Regions from separate parts of the Variovorax sp. VRV01 genome, predicted to be linked through region 1. Evidence: predicted binding sites of a transcription regulator. Region 1 holds the regulator's gene; the other holds the start of a gene.
The links. The regulator LexA, encoded in region 1, represses DNA repair genes until DNA is damaged. The targets are predictions, from matches to a motif close to ACTGTATNNNNATACAGT.

Region 1 (11,302 bases):
CGAACTGGCCGGCGCCCTGCAGCGCCGTGACCGAGACGATGCCCATCAGCACCGGGCTGCGCAGCACGCGCGCCCAGGCGGCTGCCGTCAGCGCCGCGGGGCGAATCCCCTGCGGCAGGGTCAGCCAGACCGATGCCGCGCTCGCGACGCTGAGCAGTGCAATCGCACCGAAGGCCATGCGCCAGCCGAGATGGCCGCCCACCAGCGCACCGATGGGCAGGCCGAGCACCGAGGCCAGCGACCAGCCCAGAAAGACGAAGGTCACGGCGCGCCCGCGCTGTTCCGGTGGCACCAGCATGCCGGCGCAGGCCGCGGCCTGGGGCGTGAAGATCGCAGGCGCTACCACCGTGAGCATGCGCACCGGCAGCAGGGCGCCGAAGCTCGGCATCAGCGCCGCAGCGGCGTGCCCGGCCGCGTACCAGAGCAGGGTGAGAGCGAGCAGCCGGCGGCGGTCCCAGCCTGCGACCGCTGCCGCGAGCAGCGGCGCGCCCAGGCACATCACGACCGCGGCGACCATGATCAACTGGCCCGCGGTCGCCACCGAGACAGACAGCGACGCGCTGATTTCGTTGAGCGTGCCCGGCACCACCATCACGCCCGTGCCGATCACGAAATTGCCGGCCAGCAAGGCCCACAGTGCGCCACGCGGCGCGGGGCGGCTCACTGAAGAACCTTCGCCTTCGGCCGCGGTATTTGCCTCGGGGCGGCCCGGCGGCTCATGGGGTCACCGGCGAACCTGCAGCGCGCCGGGGTTCACGATGTTGGTGGGATTGCCCTTGATGAAGCTCACGACATTGTCGAAAGCCTGGCCGAAGTAGCTTTCGTAGCTGTCCTGCTCGACATAGCCGATGTGCGGCGTGCAGATGCAGTTCTCCAGCCGCAGCAGCGCATGGCCCTGCAGCGGCGGCTCGCTCTCGAACACGTCGACCGCCGCCAGTCCGGGCCGGCCGCGGTTGAGCGCAGCAAGCAGGGCATCGGCCTCGACCAGTTCGGCGCGTGAGGTGTTGACGAAGAGCGCCGTCGGCTTCATGCGCGAAAGGTCCTCGAGCTTGACCAGGCCGTTGGTTTCCTCGTTGAGCCGCAGATGCACCGACAGCACGTCGGCCGCGGCGAAGAACTCGTGGCGGTTCTGTGCCACCTGGAAGCCGTCGGACCGCGCCTTGGCGCAGCTTGCCTCGCGCCCCCAGATCACCACCTGCATGCCGAAGGCCTGCCCGTAGCGCGCCACCAGCTGGCCGATGCGGCCGTAGCCCCAGATGCAGAGCGTCTTGCCCTTGAGCACCGAGCCCAGCCCGAAATTGGGCGGCATGGAGGCCGACTTGAGCCCCGACTGCTGCCAGGCTCCGTGCTTGAGGTTGCTGATGTACTGCGGCAGGCGGCGCATGGCCGCCATGATCAGCGCCCAGGTCAGCTCGGCAGGCGCCTGGGGCGAGCCGGTGCCCTCGGCCACCGCCACGCCGCGCTCCGTGCAGGCCGTGACGTCGATATGGCCGCCGACGCGCCCGGTCTGCGAAATGAGCTTGAGCTTGGGGAGCTTTTCGATCAGCTGGCGGGAGATCTGGGTGCGCTCGCGGATCAGCACGATCACGTCGGCATCCTTCAGCCTGACCGAAAGCTGCCCGATGCCCTTGACCGTGTTGGTGTAGACCTTGGCTGCGTACGCGTCCAGCTTGGCGGCGCAGCGCAGCTTGCGCACGGCGTCCTGGTAATCGTCGAGGATCACAATGTTCATGGCGTGCCATTGTGCCTCGCAGCATTGGCGTGACGCGCGTGTGAACGTTTGGATACCCACCCCGGGCAGTGGTCACCGGGGTGCACGGGTTCAGTGCAACTGGGTGGAGCGGGGCGCGGGGCTGATGGTTTCCATCGCCTCGAGTGCCGCCAGCCGGTCGAGCTCGGCGCAGACGTCGGCCATGCGGCCCGAAATCACCATGCGGTTGGTGTTGCGTCTTTCGCCCTGCGGGCCGTCGACCACGCGGATGACGCGCAGCGGCCGCACGGGCGCCGGCGCCGCTTTGGGGGTTGCCGCGTGGTCGCGGGCCGCGCAGGCCGGCCGGACCGCGACGTAGCGCAACCCGGCGGAGCTGCTGCCGGTGTCGCGCCGCGCCGGGCGGCGTGCCGGCAGCAGCCGGCTTGCAAGCGATTGCAGCGGCATCCACAAATCAGCGATGGCGAGGAGGGCGATTCCCATGTGAACTCCAAAAAAGTCTGAGGTTGAACACAGGCAGGATTTCTTTGAATGGACGCAACAGGGTGATGGCGACAAAGCGCCATACGCCCGCCACCTGTTGCGGCCGGATGGGTTGCTGCTTTCGGCAGGCCGCGAAGGCCTACATCAGCATGGTGTTGCGGATCAGGCCCACCGCCAGGCCTTCGATTTCGAAGGGCTCGCCGGGCTGGACCACGATGGTCGGGTAGTCAGGGTTTTCAGCATGCAGCTCGATGACCTGCTTGTTGCGCTTGAGGCGCTTGACCGTGACTTCGTCACCCAGGCGCGCCACCACGATCTGGCCGTTGCGCGCTTCTTTGGTGGCCTGGACCGCGAGCAGGTCGCCGTCCATGATGCCGGCGTCGCGCATGGACATGCCGCGCACCTTGAGCAGGTAGTCGGGCTGGCGCTGGAACAGCGTGTTCTCGACGTAATAGGTCTGGTCGACGTGTTCCTGCGCGAGGATGGGCGAGCCCGCCGCCACGCGGCCGATCAGAGGCAGCGCGAGCTGCGACATGCCGGGCAGCGAGAGCGAGAATTGGCCGCCTTCGCGGTGGCGCGTCTCGTTGAGCGAGCGCAGCGCATCGCCCTTGAGCCGGATGCCGCGCGAAGTGCCGCTGACAAGTTCGATCACGCCCTTGCGGGCCAGCGCCTGCAGGTGCTCCTCGGCGGCATTGGCCGACTTGAAACCCAGCTCATTGGCGATTTCGGCCCGCGTGGGCGGCGCGCCGGTACGGGCAATGGCGCTCTGGATCAAGTCCAGGATCTGCTGCTGGCGGGCGGTAAGCTTCACGGCGAACTGCATATGTGGTTCCTTGCGGCACTGGCTGAATATCCAGTACCTGTATTTTTAACCAGTTTTTAAAAGTTGGCAACCCATGGTTAATTCCCCTTCCTCCGGCCTGCGGCGCATCGTGGTCCTGGGCACCGGCGGCACCATTGCAGGCCGGGCCGCGAGCGGTGCCGACAACATTGGCTACACCGCTGGAGAGGTGGGCGTGGCGGACCTGCTCGGCGGCATCGATGCGCCCGCAGGCGTGGCGCTCGTGGCGGAGCAGGTGGCGCAGCTCGACAGCAAGGACATGGCTTTCGACGTCTGGCTGCAGCTCGCCACGCGCTGCACGTTCTGGCTGGCCGAGGCCGACGTGGCGGGCGTGGTGATCACGCACGGCACCGACACCATCGAGGAAACGGCTTTCTTCCTCCAGGCGGCGCTTGCGTCCGGCAAGCCCGTGGTGCTGACCTGCGCCATGCGCCCGGCCAGCTCGCTCTCGCCCGACGGTCCGCAGAATCTGCGCGATGCCATCGCCGTCGCGGCCACATCGGCGGCGCACGGTGTGACGGTGGTCTGCGCGGGTGCCATCCACGGCGCGCTCGATGTGCAGAAGGTGCACACCTACCGGCCGGACGCGTTTTCATCGGGCGATGCCGGGCCGATCGGCTATGTGGAAGAGGGCGCGGTGCGGCGCCTGCGCGACTGGCCGCAGGCGGCGGGCGGGGCCGCGAAGCTTCCTGAAGCGAAGGCAGGGGCGGAGGTGCGCTGGCCGCGCGTGGAGATCGTCACCAGCCATGCGGGCGCAAGCGGCGCGCTCGTCGACCTGCTGCTGCAGGAGCGCGCATCGGGCGCTGCCGAACCGATCCGCGGACTGGTCGTGGCCGCGACCGGCAATGGCACGGTGCACCATGCGCTCGAGGCGGCGGCGCTGCGGGCGCAGGCCGCGGGCGTGGCAGTGCTGCGTGCCACCCGTTGCGCGAACGGACGCATCCTGCCCAAGCCCGGCGATCCGCTGCGGGACGCCGGTGCGCTCACGCCCGTCAAGGCGCGCATCGCGCTGATGCTGGAACTGATGGAAACGGCGGCCGCCTGAGCGGCGGCCGCGGGCAGCCGAGGAGGCTCAGCTGCTGAGGGCCGCGAGTGCGCGCTGCTTGATCTCTTCGACGCTGCCCACGCCCTGGATCGCGCGGTACTTCGGCGCCGAAGCCGGATCGGCCTTGGCCCAGGCCGAGTAGTAGTCGACCAGCGGACGCGTCTGCTGGCTGTAGACCTCGAGCCGCTTGCGCACGGTTTCTTCCTCGTCGTCCTTGCGCTGGATCAGGTCTTCGCCCGTGACGTCGTCCTTGCCTTCCACTTTGGGCGGATTGAACTTGACGTGGTAGGTGCGGCCCGACGCAGGATGTGAACGGCGGCCGCTCATGCGTTCGATGATGTCGCTGAACGGCACGTCGATTTCGAGCACGTAGTCGAGCTTGACGCCAGCCGCCTTCATGGCGTCGGCCTGGGGAATGGTGCGGGGGAAGCCGTCGAACAGGAAGCCGCTGGCGCAATCGGGCTGCGCGATGCGTTCCTTCACGAGGTTGATGATCAGGTCGTCGCTCACGAGCCCACCGGACTCCATGACGGCCTTGGCCTGCTGTCCGAGCGGGGTGCCGGCCTTGACGGCGGCGCGCAGCATGTCGCCGGTCGAAATTTGAGGGATGCCGTATTTCTGGCAGATGAAGGCTGCTTGCGTGCCTTTGCCCGCCCCGGGCGCGCCCAGCAAAATTAGTCTCATGGTGTCCTCGGAGGGTTCTTCGATCTTGTGTCGCGCCAAGCGTCAGCCCGGGAGCGGGGCAAGGCGGAGTTGCGTCGAGGATAGCATGCGAGCGCGTGAAGAATTTCCGCTGCCACGCTTGCGGCAGCGCACTTTTTAGCGCGCCGGTTCGGCGGCGAAGACCGCGCGCACGCGCTCGAGGTCCGCGGGGGTATCGACGCCGGGCCCGGGTGCGACATGGCTGACGTGCACCGCAATGCGATGCCCGTGCCACAGCGCACGCAGCTGTTCGAGCGCTTCGGTGGCCTCGACGGGCGCAGGTGCCAGCGAAGGAAAGCTGCGCACGAAGCCGGCGCGGTAGCCGTAGATGCCGATGTGCCGCAGCGGAGCCGGTGCGGGCAGCACGGAGGGTGGCGCGCCATTGGCGGAACCGTCGCGCCACCATGGAATGGGCGCGCGGCTGAAGTACAGCGCGTTGCCTTGTGCATCGAGCACCACCTTCACCACGTTCGGGTTCAGGAAGTCGTCGAGCGAGTCGATCTCGTGGGCCGCCGTGCTCATGGCGGCTTCCGGATGTGCGGCCAGCGCGGATGCGACGGCGTCGATCAGCGCGGGGTCGATCAGCGGCTCGTCGCCCTGGACGTTGACGACGATGTCGTTGCCGTCCAGCCCCAGTTGTTCGCAGGCTTCGGCCAGGCGGTCGGAGCCGCTCGGGTGGTCCTGGCGGGTCAGGATGGCTTCCACGCCATGCCTTGCGCACGCCTCGACGATGGCCGCGTCGTCGCCCGCCACCACCACGCGCGCGGCGGCGGATTGGCCGGCACGCCGGGCCACGCGCACCACCATGGGCAAGCCGGCGATGTCGGCCAGCGGCTTGTTGGGCAGCCGCGTCGAAGCCAGCCGGGCCGGCACCAGGACAGTGAAGTTCATTGATGCACCCTTGGCGCTGCGCGCCTTCCCGCCAGGCGGGAGCGAGCTTGCTTGGGGCGGCCCGGCGCGGCGCTCACAGCCCCAGCTCTTCGTCGGACAGCGTGCGCGCTTCGTTCTCGAGCAGCACGGGGATGCCGTCGCGCACCGGATAGGCCAGGCGCGCGCTGCGCGAGCAGAGTTCCTGCTTCTCCGGGTTCCAGGTCAGCGGGCCCTTGGTGACGGGGCAGACGAGCAGTTCAAGCAGCTTGGTATCCATCGAGCGATGATAGCTTTGCGTCGAGCGCCGCGAAGAATTCCGGCGAGGGTGTGAAGTCCAGCGGCACCGCCAGCACGTCGGGCGCCCTGGGCCACAGCTTGACGGCGTCTTTTTCGGTGCAGACGAGGCGCTGCCCGGTCCCGGCGGGGCGCTGCCAGCCTTCGAAATCGTGGTGGTCCGGCAGGGCGATCGTCTCGGAAAGCGTCAGCCCGCGCGCCCGCAGCATGCCGAAGAATGCTTCGGGCCGCGCAATGGCCGCCAGCGCGATCAGCGGTTCGCCGGCCAGTGCCTCGAGCGGCGTGCGTTTGCCGTCGCTCGCCACGGCATCGTGCGCAAGGGCACGGGTGGCGGTGTAGCCGCCCTCGAATGCGGGGTGCGCTCCGCTGTGGAGCACCAGGTCGCAGGGGCGCGGCCAGCGCTCGCGCAGCGGGCCTGCGGGCAGCCGCCAGCCGTTGCCCACGCCGCGGTCGTCGAACACGCAGATCTCGATGTCGCGCGCCAGCGCCAGGTGCTGCAGCCCGTCGTCGCTCACGATGACCTGCGTGGCCGGGTGCCGGGCGAGCAGGGCGCGCGCAGCCTCGATGCGGCGCCGCGCCACGAACACCGGCGCGCCGGTGGCACGGCGAATCAGCAGCGGTTCATCGCCGGCGTCGGCAGCGCTGCTCTCGGCGAGCACTTCGCGGCAGTCGCCGGTGCGGCGGCCGTAGCCGCGCGACACCACGCCAACCTGCAACCCGCGGGCCTGCAGGTGCCGCACGACCGCCATCACGACCGGGGTCTTGCCTGCGCCCCCGGCAAGCACGTTGCCCACCACGATCACCGGCACCGGGACGCGTCCGATCGTGCGCCATCCCTTCCGATAGAGCCAGCGCCGCAGCCCGAAAAGCGCTGCGTAGACCAGCGACAGGGGCCACAGCAGGCAGGCGAGGACGCCGCGATCCAGCCAGGCGCGCTGCAGCCGCGAGGCCGGCACAGCGATCGGGCCGGTGGTGCCGGTGGTGCTGCGGCCCTGCGACGGCACTCAGTGCCCTGTTTGCGCCGACGACTGGGCTGCGAAAGTGATCTGCACCAGGCCCACGCGGCGAGCGGCTTCCATCACCGTGATCACGGCCTGGTGCGGGCTGCTGGCGTCGGCGCTGATGATGACCACGCTGTCCTTGCCGCCTGTGGCGGCCGCGCCCAGCGCGGCGGCCACGGTGTCCACGTTGCGGTCGGCCACGGGCTTCTTGTTGATCGAGTAGCGGCCGTCGGCGGAGACCGCCACGATCACTTCCTTGGGATAGTCGCGCTGCGAATCCACGTCCGCCGTCGGCAGCCGAAGCTGCATTTCGGTGAATTTGCTGTAGGTGGTCGACAGCATCAGGAAGATCAGGATGACCAGCAGCACGTCGATGAACGGGATCAGGTTGATCTCCGGCTCATCGCGCGCGCCATGGCGAAACTGCATGCGGCCGCGGGTCACGGCAAGTCTCCGCCGGGCAGCGCGGCACAGGTAGCGGCAAGCGATGCGAAGCCCATCATTTCCGCAAAGCGTTCAGGTGACGCGCGAAGCGCTCGCCCGACAGTTCCAGGTTGAGCAGGTATTCGTCGACCCGGCTGCGGAAATAGCGCCAGAAGATCAGGGTCGGAATGGCCACGATCAGGCCGAAAGCCGTGTTGTAGAGGGCGATCGAAATGCCATGCGCCAGCTGCGCGGGATTCCCCGAGCCCACCGCGCCGCTGCCGGGCGACTGCGACCCGAAGATCTCGATCATGCCGATGACCGTGCCCAGCAGGCCGAGCAGCGGCGCCGCCGATGCAATGGTGGCCAGCGCCGGCAGGTAGCGCTCCAGCTTGTGCGCCACGGTGCGGCCCGAAGCCTCCATGGCCGCGCGCAGGTCGTCCTCGGTGCAGCGCGGATTGGCATTGAGCGCCCGCAGGCCGGCGGCCAGCACCTGTCCGAGCATCGAGTTGCGCTCAAGCTTGGTCACCACGTCGGGCCCCGGCACCGCGCCGTGCGACACGGTAATGGCTTCGTCGAGCAGCTTGGGCGGCAGGACCCTCACGGTTTTGAGGCTTGTGAAACGTTCGATAACCAAGGCGAGCGCGATGATCGAACAGGCGAGCAATGGCCAGATCGGCCAGCCCGCGGCAACTATGATGGAAAACAAGGAATCCTCCGGCCCCGTAGACTGCAAATGCGCGGCGATTATCCACCGAGGCCACCATCGCTACGCGGCTTGTTTGCATGTCAGCGAAGACGCACAGATTCTGTGGATAACTTTGTGATTAACCCGCTGCGCAACTTGTCCGGACCCGCATGGGACGGGCCTCCCGCTAGATCGATCGAATTTTGAGCAGTTCTTTTTTCAATGAAATCAACAGCTTGCACGACAAACCGTGCACCTGTTCCGTATCGAGGCTGCGGCACCGAGGTCGGGCAACCCACTGTGGAAGAGTGGCCGCCGACCGGGCGGGCGTCCTGTGAACCTGCGTGACGCGAATCCAACGCCGGGCCCGCGGATCTGGGCTGTCGGCGCGCTGTGCCGGGCGGTGGCCGACGCGCTCGATGCGCGCTTCAATCCGGTCGCCGTGCGCGGCGAGATTTCCGGCTTCTCGCGCGCGTCGAGCGGACACTGTTACTTCGCGCTCAAGGATTCGTCCGGCCAGCTGCGCTGCGCAATGTTCCGGCGCGCTGCGGGCCTGCTCGATTTTTCGCCGCGCGACGGCGACCAGGTCGAAGTGCGCGGGCGCCTTGCGGTGTACGAACCGCGCGGCGACCTGCAACTGGTGGTCGAAAGCCTGCAGCGCGCCGGCCAGGGGGCGCTGTTCGAGCAATTCCTGCAACGCAAGGCGCGGCTCGAGGCCGAAGGGCTCTTCGATCCGGAGCGCAAGCGCGCGCTGCCGGTCATGCCGCGTGCAGTCGGGCTCGTCACCTCGCTTGGCGCCGCGGCGCTGCACGACGTGGTCACGGCGCTGCGGCGCCGTGTGCCGCACATCCCCGTGGTCCTGGCGCCGGCCGCGGTGCAGGGCGCCAATGCACCGGCGGAACTCGTGCGCGCGCTGCAATCGCTGTACACACTGGAGCCGGCCGTTGACGTGATCCTGCTGGTGCGCGGCGGCGGCTCCATCGAGGATCTCTGGGCCTTCAACGACGAAACCCTGGCGCGCACCATCGTCCAAAGCCCGGTTCCGCTGATCTGCGGCGTTGGCCACGAAACCGACTTCACCATTGCCGACTTCTGCGCCGACCTGCGCGCGCCCACGCCCACGGCCGCGGCGGAGCTCGTCAGCGCGCCCCAGGCGATGTGGCTTGGTGCGATCGATCTTCTGAATGACCGGCTCGACAGTGCGCTGGGGGCGCGCCTCGACATTCTGGGGCAGCGCCTCGACCAGGCGGCAGCGCGCCTGGGCCGGCCCTCCGGACTGGTGGCGCGCCAGCAGCTGCGGCTCGCTCACCATTCGCAGCGGCTGCGCTATGCGCTGCTGTCCAGGGCCGAGCGCCTTGCCCAGGTGCCGCGCACGATTGCCTCCGATTTCCCGCTCAAGCTCGAGCGCGCGATGGCGCAGCGGCGCGAGCGGCTGGAACGTGCCGCCCTGCGCCTGCGGTTGCTCGATCCTGCGCTGGTGCTCCAGCGCGGCTATGCCTGGCTCACCGATCCTGAGGGCCGCGCGATCGTCAGCGCCAAGAAGCTGAGCCCGGGCGACGCCGTGGTCGCGCGGCTCGCCGATGGTTCGGTCGACCTGACCGTGACGCCCGGCAAAACGGGAACACGTCCGACGCCGGGCGCGTAATTCCTTTCTAGAATCCTTTATTCCCCACAACCAACCCACGAGAAAAACCCATGGAACATGTGCTCCCACCCCTGCCATACGCCCTCGACGCGCTGGCACCCGAGTACTCGAAGGAAACCCTCGAGTACCACTACGGCAAGCACCACAACGCCTACGTGGTGAACCTCAACAACCTGCAAAAGGGCACCGAGTTCGAATCGATGCCCCTTGAGGAAATCGTCAAGAAGTCCAGCGGCGGCATCTACAACAACGCCGCCCAGATCTGGAACCACACCTTCTTCTGGAGCTGCATGAAGCCCCAGGGCGGCGGCGCTCCGAGCGGCGCGCTGGCCAAGGCCATCGATGCCAAGTGGGGCAGCTACGACGCGTTCAAGGAAGCGTTCGTGAAGTCGGCCGTGGGCAACTTCGGTTCGGGCTGGACCTGGCTGGTGAAGAAGGCCGACGGCTCGCTGGACATCGTGAACATGGGCGCCGCGGGCACGCCGCTGACCACCGGCGACACCCCGGTGCTGACGGTGGACGTCTGGGAGCACGCCTACTACATCGACTACCGCAACCTGCGCCCGAAGTTCGTCGAGACCTTCCTGGCCAAGCTGGTGAACTGGGACTTCGCGGCAAAGAACTTCGGCTGAACCGGGTTCTCCCAATGAAAAAGCCGACCCCAGGGTCGGCTTTTTCGTGGGCCGGAGGAAGGCGGGTGCTCAGCGCTTCGAAGCGGCGAACAGTTCGCCGCCGAGCCTGGCGCCCTTCTTGATGTTCTTCTTGGCGAACCAGCCTTGGTTCATCTCGAGCACGAAGCGCACAGGCTCCTCGGAGCAGTGGGAGTTCTCGGTCATGGGCTGCATGTCGACCAGGTTGACGATGCGGCCATCGTCCGCCACGAAGGCGGCGGTCAGCGGCAGCAGCGTGTTGCGCATCCAGAAGCACTGGGTGGCCGGCTGGTCGAAAACGAAGATCATGCCTTCGGCCTGCGGCATCTCCTTGCGGAACATCAGGCCGATTTCCCGCTGCCGGGGCGTCTGTGCGACTTGCGCATCGATCTTGTACAGGCCAACGGACAGCTGCGTGCGTTGCAGATCGGTCTGGGGCTGCTGCTGGGCCAGCGCGGAGCCCATCAGGGAGGTGGCAAGCAGGAGCAGGGCGGCAAAACGCTGGAACATCGGAGCTTCTTTCAGGGCAGGGTCCAAGGACGCCGGGCCAATAAAAATGCCCGCTGATGCGGGCATTGCCGGTGAGCGTGGAAGCTTACACCTTCTTGGCTGCAGCCGCGTGCGCCTTGGCCACGTGGCGAACCTTGTGCTTCTTGACGGCGTGCTTCATCGGCTTTGCCTTGTGAACGGCGGCAGGAGCGGCCGGTGCGGGTGCGGGCGGAGTTTGCGCAAAAGCGCCGGCTGCGAAGAGACCGGCGACGAGGGCTGCGAGCAGCTTGTTCATGAGACATCCTTTGAGATTGTTGATATGGACTACCTCCCTTCGGAAGGTGACCATTCAACGCGGCAGCCGCTCATGCCGGTTGACAGCCGAATCGTTGCCGCAAGCGAAAAAAAAGCGCTCCTCGGAGCGCTTTTTCGTACGGCCTGGGCCGACTTACTGCGGGGTGCC
Region 2 (11,302 bases), on a different contig from region 1:
GCAGCTTGGCCTCTGCCTTGGAAGGTGAAGTACTTCGGCTCAGCCAGATGCGGGTCATCGGGGCTGCCAGCGAACGGAACGATTGTTGCGTTGAAACGGAGTTCATAAGCAGCCAATGCTTCGCCAAGCGTATTGACCGCAATCTCGTAGGCCAAGTCGTTGTGTGGGACTGGCGACCCGGTGTAGGTGTATCGAGAGTTCGATGGACCGAAGATCAATTGCATGAGAGTGGCGATAGGTCGGCTGAACCAGCGTTTCTATCGACTGTAGCGATTAGGGACTCGACGAGCGAGCGCTGCGCTTCACAACAATTGGCCAATCGTGACGACAGACCGGTTTTGGCCGACAGCGGCCGGATGTAAGCATAGCCCGAAGGTCGGCTTCCGCTGCATAGGAGCCGGTCACCCGGCGGCATTGGCTCGGCGCAAACCATCGGAAGTGAGAGCGCAGTCCCTGTGACCTTTACCAGGCCCTCCGCACCTTTGGTGTGTTTCCCTACCTAAAATCCCGGCTCACCGTCGCCGCCGCCAGCCGTCCCAGCAAGGGCGTCAGATCCTCCAGCCGCGCCGCCACCAGGTTCTTCACCGCTCCCTCGCGCTGCCATGTGCCATGAACGGCCATGAGCCGCGCGCCGAGCAGTTGCTGGCGCTGCGCATCCCGGAGGCTCTTCCACACGATCACCTGCACCACGCCCGTCTCGTCTTCCAGCGTCACGAAGATCGTGCCCTTCGCGGTCTCCGGTTGCTGGCGCAAGGTCACGATGCCGCAGTGGCTCACCTGCCCGCCGTTCTCGATCCCCTCGAGATCCCGCGCCGTCATCAGGCCGCGCCGCGCCAGGCGCTCGCGCAGAAGTGCGAGCGGATGCCTGCGCAAGGTCAGCCCCGTCGAGGCGTAATCGAAGACGATCTCCTCGCCCTCGGGCGCCGCATCGAGCTCCAGAAAATCCTCGTCGACCGGCGCGCCGCGCAGCAACCCGGGCGCCGACCGGAGCCCCGCGGCTTCCCAGACCTGCTGGCGCCGGTGACCCGACAGGCTCATCAGCGCATCGGCTGCAGCCAGCAGCTTCATCTCGTGCAGTTCGAGCCGCGCGCGCAGCGCCAAGTCTTCCGTGCTGTCGAAGACCTGGTGACCACGGGCCTCGACAATGCGGTCGGCCGAGGCGGACTTGAGCCCGCCGATCATGCGCAGCCCGAGCCGCACGGCCGGTTCATGCGCCAGGTCTTCCAAGGTGCAGTCCACGTCGCTGTACATCACGTCGACAGGCCGCACCTCGACGCCATGGCGCCGCGCGTCCTGCACGAGCTGCGACGGCGAATAGAACCCGAGCGGCTGAGAGTTCAGCATGGCCGCCAGGAACTCCGCCGGGTGATGGCACTTGATCCAGCAGCTCGCGTAGACCAGCAGCGCGAACGACGCGGCATGGCTTTCCGGAAAGCCGTACTCGCTGAAGCCCTTGATCTGCTCGAAGATGGCCTTCGCGAAGCTCTCCTCGTAGCCGCGCGCGGTCATCCCGTCGACGATCTTCGCGTAGTAGTGTTCCAGCCCGCCCTTGCGCTTCCAGGCCGCCATCGAGCGCCTGAGGCCGTCCGCCTCGCCCGGCGTGAAGCCCGCCGCCAGGATGGCGATCTGCATCACCTGCTCCTGGAACACCGGCACGCCCAGGGTGCGGCCGAGCGCTTCCTTCAGGGCTTCACTCGGATAGACCACGGGCTCCTTGCCTTGGCGCCGGTTCAGGTACGGGTGCACCATGCCACCCTGGATCGGGCCCGGCCGCACAATCGCGACCTCGATGACCAGGTCGTAGAAGCAGCGCGGCTTCAGGCGCGGCAGCATGCTCATCTGCGCGCGGCTCTCGATCTGGAACACGCCGATCGTGTCTGCCTTGCAGATCATGTCGTAGGTGGGGCTGTCCTCGGGTGGGATGTCCTGCATGCCGAACACGCAGCCCTTGCGCAGCCCGATCAAATCCAGCGCCTTGCGGATCGCCGTCAGCATGCCGAGCGCCAGGCAGTCCACCTTCAGCAGTCCGAGTGCGTCGAGGTCGTCCTTGTCCCATTCGATCACGGTGCGCTCGGGCATCGAGGCGTTCTCGATCGGCACCATGCGGCACAGCGGTCCCTTCGTGAGCACGAAACCGCCCGTGTGCTGGCTCAGATGCCGCGGAAAGCCGATCAGCTGCGCGGTCAGGTGCAGCAGCTGCTGCACCTGCAGCGACTCCGCCGACAGGCCCACCTCCTGCAGGCGCTCAGGCATCACCGCCCGACCGTCCCACCACTGATGCCCTTTGGCGATCGCGTCCACCGTCTCCAGCGACATCCCCAGCGCCTTGCCCACGTCCCGGATCGCGCTCTTGGGCCGGTAGCTGATCACGACGCCGGTGATGGCGGCGCGGTCGCGCCCGTACTTGGCATAGAGGTACTGCAGCACCTCCTCGCGCCGTTCGTGCTCGAAATCGATGTCGATGTCCGGCGGCTCGTTGCGCTCCTTGGAGATGAAGCGCTCGAACAGCACGCTCATCCGGCCGGGGTCGACCTCGGTGACGCCGGTGCAGTAGCAGACCACGCTGTTCGCGGCGCTGCCGCGGCCCTGGCAAAGGATGTGCCGCGATCGCGCGAACATCACGATGTCGGCCACCGTGAGAAAGTAGTGTTCGTACTTCAGTTCGGCGATGAGCGCGAGCTCGTGCTCGATCTGCGCCTGGACCTTGGCCGGAATGCCATCGGGCCAGCGGCGGCCGGCCCCCTCGTAGGTGAGGCGGCGCAAGTACCCAGCAGGCGTCTCGCCCGCGGGCACCACCTCGTCGGGGTACTGGTAGCGCAGCTCGTCGAGGCTGAAGCTGCAGCGCGCCGCCACCTTGAGCGTCTCCGCGAGCAGCTCGGGCGCATAGGTCTGCGCGAGTCGCAGCCGGGTGCGCAGATGCCGCTCCGCATTGGGCTGCAGTTCGAGGCCGCAATCGGTCAGCGGCTTGCCCAGGCGTGTCGCGGTCATCACGTCCTGCAGCGGCTTGCGCGAGCGCACATGGAAATGCACGTCGCCTGCGGCCACGAGCGGGATCGCGGTGGCCGCGCTGACCTCGCCCAGCCGGTGCAACCACATCTCGTCGTCCAGCAGGCGCAGCTTCTCGACGGCGAACCAGCAGCGGCCGAGGAACTCCCGCAGCAGCCAGGTCCCGAGCCAAGCCAGCTGCGCCGGCATCGCCATGCGCTTGGGCGAGGCCAGCACCACGCAGCCGGCGAGTTCGGCGCCGCGGATCTCCGCGAGCTGCAGCCTGTAGCTTCCCTTCTCCGAGCTGCGCCGCAGCTGGGTGATGAACGCCGAGAGGTTGCCGTAGCCCGCCAGATCGCAGGCCAGCACGGTGAGCGTGAACGGCGGCGCATCCCCGTCGACGCGTTCATCCGGCTCGACCAGGAACTGGCTGCCGATCAGCAGCTTGAGGTCGTGCTCCTTGGCCGCCACGTGCGCGCGTACCACGCCAGCCAGGCTGCATTCGTCGGTGATGGCGAGCGCCGAGTAGCCCAGCTGCTTGGCGCGCTCGACGAGCTCGTCCGGCTGGCTGGCGCCGCGCAGGAAGCTGAAATTGCTCACGCACCGCAGCTCGGCGTAGTCGGGCAGTTCCATGGCATGTCTCTCAGGCGAAGGTGCCGTGCAGGAACCACGCCGTCTCGTCCTGCGCCAGGCGCATCTGGAAGATCCACAGCACGCCGGCATGCTCGCTCACGGCCACCCAGTAGTCGCGTGAAGCCTGCCGCGTGGTCTCCTGCGCACCGGTGTTCCCCTCGCCCTCGATGGTCGTGCGGTCCCACCATCCACCCTCGACGCGGTGCGGTCCCGCGAGCAGCTGCAGCACGCCCTGGTAGATCGGACGGTTGTGCTGGGTCGCGAGCCGCAGCGGCTTGGGCAGGATGAAGGTCGGCTGGGGCACGTCGACCATGCGGCACGCCGCGCGCGGCGCGGGCGCGGGCGCGGGCTCGGGCGCCGGGCGCCAGCGGCACATCCACTCCAGGCGGTGGTCTTCGAGGAGGACCGGGCGCAGCACGCGGTCGGGACCGAGGCGGGCCGCGATGCGCTCGAGCACGAGCGCCAGGCTCTCGCCCGATTGCCTTGCCTCCGGCAGCATCGAGAGGCTCTTCTCCTCGAGCGACTGCACCTCGGTCGCCAGCAACTCCAGGTCGCCCACGGGCGCGAGCAGTTCGACCTTGCCCAGGTGCTCGGCCAGCAGCCGCATCAGGTGCTCGGTGTCGCGCGTGGCCTGGGCGGTACGCACGGTGAGCTCGCCGCCGTCGCCGGCGGCCTTGGCGCGCATCGCGTCGTGGCACCAGCGCAAGGTGAAGGCGGTTACGCCGGATCGCCTCGCCATGAGCCAGCCGGCCATCTGCAGCATCAGGCGGCGCGCCCCGAACAGCATGGCCGGCGCATGCTCGACGCGCGCCATCAGCTCGAGCCTGGCATTGAAGGTCTCCGGCAGCTGGGCCCAGGCATAGGTCTCCGGGCGCAGCCCGTAGGCCTGGTCGAGGGTCGCGAGCAGTTGGGCATCGAAGCGGCGGCTCAGGCCGCCGCGCGGCAAGGCGCGCACCTGGCCCAAGGTCCGGCAGCCGAGGCGGGCGAGCGTCGCCTGGTGGGCGGCGACCTGCGTCAGGGTCTCGATCGGCAGCGCATCGAGCAGCTGGGCGAGCGGCTTGGCGAAGCCATTCGACAAGCCCGCCCTTGCCACCGCGAGTGCGGCCAGAGCCGTGGGTGCCCAGCTCAGCTGCCGGACGCCCAGGTCGGGGCATTCCTCGCGCAAGCGCTCGACCAGGCGGCGCTTGCCGCCGAACAGGCGCAGGCTCTGTTCGAGTTCCATGACGACGGCCGGGCATTGCAGCAGCGCTTCGAGGACCGCGACGCGGGGCGTGAACTGCAGGCACCACGTCGCGAGGCCATCGAGCGCCTCAGTGCGCGGCTGCGGGTCGGCTGGCAGGCTGTCGGGAAGAAGGGCTGCCCACAACATGGGAAAGCTCCCGGGATTGGCGCGCCGCGATCAGGCGGCTCGGATGGCGAAGACGCGGCGTCAGGATGGCCTCGAGACCGCCGGGCACCGAGGGAAGCGTCAGTTCCCCCTCATGCGGCGGCCCCTTGCGCTTGAGCAGGTGGATGCGCAGTTCCCAGTCGATGCCGAACCGCGCCTGCAAACGCAGCGGTGCGGCCGAGGCCTCGTGCTCGGCGGCGGCCGGCCGACACAGGATGACCGGACCGTCGCAGCCCTGGGCGCAGACCTGCAGCCGGCGGATCTGCTCCTGGCGGGCCTGCGGCAGCCAGCTGACCAGCATGCCGGCGGCATTGGCCTTGATGAGCTGCTCGGTCGCCCAGAGGCGCTCGACCGGCTTGTCGGCGGCGATCCAGACCAGGTGGCGCTCGTCGAGGCCCAGGTGGCGCAGGCCCGGCAGATGGGGCGCCTTCGGCGGGCCGATGACCACGATCTGCTTGCCCTGCGCGACCAGCGTGCGCATGGCGGGGGCGAGCAGTCGCCATTCGAGCACCGAGGGCTGGACCTGCAGCACCTCGGTCAGGGACTGGCACGGCCAGCCGCCGCCCGGCAGTTCGGCGTCGAGGCGGTCGAAGCCCGTGCCGACGGCAGAGGTGACGGGCGTGCCGAGTGCATCGCCGTGCCAGACCGCGGATTCGATGGCGTGGGGCAGCACGACCGACGGACGCCGTGGCTGCGCTGGCCGAGAGGAAATCTGAGCGGGCGAGGGCGCTTCGCTGCCATCGGCCCATGACAGGGGGATGGCCACAAGGACTCCGATAACTGTATGGATATACAGTATCCTTCCGGTCCGGGAAGTGAGCAAGAAGGTTTACAAATTCTGTCCGCGATCTCGCCAGGTGAAAAAATCTCCCCGACGATCGCCTAGATGAAACCCGGTCCCGGCCGAGCGGCCTCCTCGCCACAATGGGCCGCATGTGCTACTCAGCCCAGATCCGTGCGGACTACAAGCGGTTCTTCCGCCTGTTCGGCGGCGTCCTGTCGCTGCGGGCCTTTGCCAAGCTGTACTACGAGCGCCAGGGCAATCCCAGGATCAAGATTCCGAAGGCCATGGACGCGGCCTTCATGGACCCGGAGTCGGACGAAGAGCGGGAGATCAAGGGCCTGATCGATGCCTTCAATGCCGAGCAGGCCACCAAGCTCGAGCAGGACCTCTTCACGCAGCGCAAACGCCTGGCCGATGCCGAGCGCAAGCTCCAGGTCAAGACGACGAAGAAGGCGACGGAGGACCTGCGGATCGCCACCGCGAAGGTCGAATGGGGACTGGGCAAGCTGGCGGATCTCAGGCGGGTCGAGTTCGAGCCGCGGGACGCGCGGATCTTTCCGGGGGTGTACGCGCCGGTGATGATCTGGGAGGACGGCCAGCGGGTGGTCAAGCCCATGCGCTACCAATGCCGACCCGCCGGCAAGCCGGCGAAATACGACATCCTCTATCCGGGCACCTACAACGCCCGGCGCGACAACCTGGAGGGGTTCTGGAAGGAGGTCTTCGGCTTTTCGCACGGGATCATGGTCGTCAATGCCTTCTACGAGCACGTCAAGCGGGACGGCGAGGATGTGGTGCTTGAATTCAGGCCGCGGCCGCAGCAGGACATGCTTGTGGCATGCCTCTGGTCGGAGTGGTCGGGACCGGGCGAGCCGGACCTGCTCTCGTTCGCGGCGATCACCGATGAACCGCCGGAAGAGATCGCCGCCGCCGGCCACGACCGCTGCATCATCCCGATCAAGCCGGAGAACGTCGACGCCTGGCTGAAGCCGAATCGCGCGAATCTTGAGGCTTCGTACGCGATCCTCGATGACCGCGAGCGGCCGTATTACGAGCACAGGTTGGCGGCATAGAAACCTGCGCGGCCGCCGCTTGCCGAGGTCCCTTTCACTGACGGCCGGTCCTCAGGTCCAACGCATGAACGTCGCAATCGGGCCCAAATCAGCCGGTCGCGAGCCCATGGATAGATGCCAGAGCGACACACTCGCGCGGTTCCAATGGCGCGAAAACAAACTTGCGAAAGTTCAGCGGCGCGCTGCGCGAAGGTCGGATGGCGCCAGGCTCCAATCGATGCAACGAACGCTTCGTTCCAGGCACGTGCGGCGCGTCCCTTTACCAACTCCTTGCGATCCATTGCATGGCAGCAATTTCTTACAATCCGTTGCGTTGCGTTTCGCCGCGCACCCCAAGTCCCTTCGTATATCCATTGCAGCCGCTCATGCCTTCGTCCAGACCCGCCTGCCGCATCATTCGCAATGCCCGCCTCGCCGCAGGGCTGACCGCCTCTATGGCACTGTTCGCCTGCGGCGGAGGCGGAGGTGGCGCGGGTAACGCGGCATTCTTCGTTCCCACCGCGCCGCAGCCCGCCACTCCTGCGCCCGCCGGCACATCCGGCGAATCCACTGTGCTGATGCGCGTCAAGCCGGAGGCTGTCGGCGGCAACTGCACCTTGGGCGGCGCACGCGTCGAGGCCGGCCTGGACGCCGACAACAATCACGTGCTCGCGGACAGCGAAGTCACGTCCACCCAGTACATCTGCAACGCCACCGCCGGGGTGGATGGCCTCAGCACGCTGGTGCGCATGCGGGCCGAGCCCGCCGGCGGCAACTGCGCGCAAGGCGGCTCGCAAGTGCTGGCCGGCAAGGACCTGAACCGCAACGACGTGCTCGAGGATGCGGAGGTGACCAGTTCGGCCTACGTCTGCGGCGGTGGGCCGGGTGCGACGGGCGCTGCGGGGTCGAATGGCCGCGACAGCCTGCTCGCATTCGCCGCCGAAGCACCGGGCGGCACCTGCACCTATGGCGGTCAACGCGTGCAGTCCGGGCTGGACCTGAACGCCAACGGCGTGCTCGACGCCGCAGAGGTCACGGCCACGGCCTACGTGTGCGCGGCCGCGCCGGCCGACACGCGCTGGGTCAACGTCACTGCCTCGAGTGTCCAGACCGAGTCGAACACCGGCTATCAGGCGAATTCGGGCACCGGCGTCACGCTCACCCTGCCGCCCGCACCCACGGTGGGCGATTGGATCAAGGTTGCGGGGGTAGGCAGCGGCGGGTGGACCATCGCGCAGAACGCGGGGCAGCGCATCGACACGCGCGGCCTGCCCGGCGGATCGGACTTCGACTGGCGCTCGGTGGCGCTCACCAGCAGCTGGAGCAGCCTCGCCTCGTCCGCTGATGCCACCCGTCTGGCGGCAGCATCCAGCAGCGGCGATCTGTACACCTCGAGCGATTCCGGTGCGACCTGGGGCCTGCGCCTCACGGGACAGACCTGGAGTGGCGTCGCTTCTTCCAGCGATGGACTTGCGGTGCTCGCCGCAACCAACGGCGGTGCGCTTTTCCGCTCGACCGACGGCGGCAGCACATGGTCCAACGACGGATCGTCCCGAGCGTGGAGCGCGGTGGCCAGTTCCGCCGACGGGTCGCGCCTGGTCGCGACCGCCTACCTCGGGCAGATCTGGACGTCCTCGGACGGCGGCAGCAGCTGGACTGCGCGTGAGTCGAACCGAGCCTGGCGCGCCGTGGCCTCTTCGGCCGATGGCCGGGTTCTGGTGGCGGCCACCAATGGCGCCCAACTGTATGTCTCGACCGACTATGGCGTGAGCTGGACCGCGCGCGCGAGCGGCCAATTCTGGTGGTCGGCGGCGTCGTCGGCGGACGGCAGCATCCTGTACGCCACCGTGGACACGGGCGCCGTCTGGGTTTCCACCGATTCGGGTACCACGTGGGAAGCGCAGAGCGTCAACCGGGAATGGCGAAGCATCGCCACGTCCGCTGACGGCCGCTACGTCGTGGCCGCCACCAGCGGTGGTCGCCTCTACGAGTCCAGCGACAGCGGCCGGACCTGGCGTGCGACGAGCGACGCCGGTGCCTGGACTGCGGTCGCGAGCAGCGCCGACGGCCTGAAGGTGGCCGCCGCCAAGTCGGGCTCAGCCATCCATCTCGGCACGCGTCGCGCTTCGACCACCCTCGGCACGGCCGGGTCGATTTCCGGAGGGCAACAGGACTCGCTGGAGCTGCAATACGTGGGAGGCGGCGTGTTCCTGCCCGTCGGTTATGTGTTGGCCAATGTGGCATTCGTCATTCGCTGAATCCGCTTCGCGGCTCCTCGCACGCTAGTGGCCTGTTCCGTCGATACATGAGCAAAGTCGATGCAGCTTCCCAAGGATCGGCTCGGCGATGGCGGTCCACTCGAAGGGCTGGCATTGGGGGGTTGTAAGCGGTGGTGGAGCGCCCGATGGGTTGCACGAGCTGCTGGGCGCGGGAGGATGAGCCGCGGTGGGTGCTCTTGTCGGTGATGAGGGCGAAGAAACATTCAACCTGATTAAGCCAGGAGCTTTAGGTCGGAATGAAGTGCACGTGCCAGCGCGGGCGAGTCGCCAACCAGGCCTTGATCGTCCATGTTCAGAAATGTGTTCGCGGATTTTTCACAGATGTGTACGCAACTTAACCCTCGCGCCACTGCTTTCTGATGTAGCGGCGTCCAGTCCTTGGCTCGATTCATGAATTTGGCGTCGATGCGCTGGCGAGCATGCGGAGCTTCTTGCACTCGGCACGCCAATTCATTAGACAAGAGATGGGTGAAGCAATTGGACATCGGCCTTTGCTGTGGCTACCGCAGCGCCCAACGTCTGCTCGATGCCGGTCAACGCTAAGTCGTCAACTTATGCCCAGTGACCGCAACCGCTGCATTGCGGTCTTCAGATCCGCCAAATCTAAGCGCCGCTTGGCGCCCAAAGCGGCATCGCGCCCGACCCGGAGCGGTCCTTCAAGGGGGCCGTGCTACGCGGGGATGGTTTGTGTGCAGTCCGACTTCATTGAAGGTCCAGCTTTGCATTACTTGCAAGCGCCCTCCATTTTTGAGTATCGCGCTCGATGAACTGCTGCGCCTCCTTCGCACTGCCCTTGCCTGCGATGGAACCGCTGGCCACCAGCGAGGGCTTGAGCTCGGCCGACGCGGCAATCTCGTTGACCCAGACGTTGAGCTGTTGCACCTGTGCCGCTGGCGTGCCCTTCGGTGTCGCGACCACGTACCACTGCGCGGCGTCGTAGTCCTTCAGCCCGGCCTCCTTCATGGTCGGCACGTCGGGCAGGCTCTCGATGCGGTAGCCGGTGGTGACCGCATAAGCCTTGAGCTTGCCGGACTTGATCTGCTGCAGCACCGGCGTCACGCCGAGCATGCCCAGCGGGATCTGCGCGCCCACAACGTCGACCACCGCCTGGCCGCCGCCCTTGTAAGGCACATGCGTCATGGCCGTGTCAGCGCTTACGTTAAAGAGTTCGCCGGCCAGGTGCTGCGACGTGCCGTTGCCGGACGTCGCATAGCTCCACGTGGCCGGACTCTTCTTAATCGCCTGAATCAGTTCGCTCAGGTTCGCAGGCGCGTTCGGCATGCCGCTCACCAGCACCATCGGCCCCTGCGCCAGCGTGGCGACCGCCACCAGTTCCTTGCCTACCTCGGGCGGCTGCGTCGCGTACAGCACTGGGCCGGGTACGGTGATGAGGGTGTAGCCATCCGGTGCGGCCTTGGCCGCAGCCTGCAGCGCGATGGCGCCCGAGGCGCCTGGCCGATTCTCGACCACCACCGACTGCCCGGTTTTCTCGCCGAGCTTGCGCGCGGCGACGCGCGTGAGCACGTCGACGGTGCCACCGGGCGGGAAGCCGACGATCCAGGTGATGGGCTTGGCGTTAGGCCAGGCGCCCGGGTCGCCGGCGGCGAGCACCGTTGCGGACAGGCACAGTGCGGCGGCCGCGGCCACGAACGCGCGACGAGGGAAGAACTGTGTGGACATGCGAGGTTCCTGAAGGTGGTGAATGGACGAACGACTGCGCTCAGTCGGGCTTGCCCGGTGGCGTGTTGGGAAACTGCTGGCAGCTCTTGTTGAAGGCCTGCACCATGCGCAGGATCGGGCCGAGCACCCAGGTGTTGAAGACCAGCACGTCGGTCTCTTCCTTCGGGTCGCGCGTGATGTTGAAGAGGTAGGGCGACTCGAGCTTGCCCTTGCCCTCGTTCACCTCCGGCTCCCAGTAGAAGTGCAGCTTCCAGTCGCGCCACTTCACCGCGCGCAGGTCGTTCTTGATATAGAACAGAAAGCCCTCGCGCGCCGACTTCTCCGCCTCGCCGAACAGGAAGGCGCGCTGGTCAACGCCATCGATGGGTCGGTCGTCCGGCAGCGACGCGCCGGCAACGGCCGCCAGCGTGGTGAAGAGGTCGGTCACGTGAACCATTTCGTTGCTGATGCGGCCGGGCTCGATCTTGCCCGGCCACCGCGCGATGAACGGCACGCGCAGGCT

Region 2: imuA (translesion DNA synthesis-associated protein ImuA) is a predicted target of LexA. The motif match lies at 5,785-5,802, and genes of this name have one in related genera.

The regions. Positions count from the first base shown of each region.
Region 1 is NZ_JACVBS010000007.1:105,840-117,141, forward strand. It holds gene IB278_RS14290 (MFS transporter) at 1-664, opposite strand, end outside; gene IB278_RS14295 (D-2-hydroxyacid dehydrogenase family protein) at 725-1,732, opposite strand; gene IB278_RS14300 (hypothetical protein) at 1,823-2,191, opposite strand; gene lexA (transcriptional repressor LexA) at 2,331-3,014, opposite strand; gene IB278_RS14310 (asparaginase) at 3,088-4,077, shown strand; gene adk (adenylate kinase) at 4,105-4,761, opposite strand; gene kdsB (3-deoxy-manno-octulosonate cytidylyltransferase) at 4,897-5,670, opposite strand; gene IB278_RS14325 (Trm112 family protein) at 5,744-5,926, opposite strand; gene lpxK (tetraacyldisaccharide 4'-kinase) at 5,907-6,947, opposite strand; gene IB278_RS14335 (ExbD/TolR family protein) at 6,948-7,373, opposite strand; gene IB278_RS14340 (MotA/TolQ/ExbB proton channel family protein) at 7,444-8,076, opposite strand; gene IB278_RS14345 (hypothetical protein) at 8,015-8,194, shown strand; gene xseA (exodeoxyribonuclease VII large subunit) at 8,390-9,700, shown strand; gene IB278_RS14355 (superoxide dismutase) at 9,751-10,332, shown strand; gene IB278_RS14360 (DUF192 domain-containing protein) at 10,402-10,860, opposite strand; gene IB278_RS14365 (hypothetical protein) at 10,946-11,134, opposite strand; gene IB278_RS14370 (cell envelope biogenesis protein TolA) at 11,288-11,302, opposite strand, start outside.
Region 2 is NZ_JACVBS010000015.1:154,794-166,095, forward strand. It holds gene IB278_RS24355 (hypothetical protein) at 1-224, opposite strand, end outside; gene IB278_RS24360 (error-prone DNA polymerase) at 496-3,618, opposite strand; gene IB278_RS24365 (Y-family DNA polymerase) at 3,629-4,987, opposite strand; gene imuA (translesion DNA synthesis-associated protein ImuA) at 4,929-5,678, opposite strand; gene IB278_RS24375 (SOS response-associated peptidase family protein) at 5,939-6,862, shown strand; gene IB278_RS24380 (WD40/YVTN/BNR-like repeat-containing protein) at 7,171-9,099, shown strand; partial or broken gene IB278_RS33925 (IS630 family transposase) at 9,124-9,403, opposite strand; gene IB278_RS24385 (Bug family tripartite tricarboxylate transporter substrate binding protein) at 9,823-10,800, opposite strand; gene IB278_RS24390 (arylsulfatase) at 10,841-11,302, opposite strand, start outside.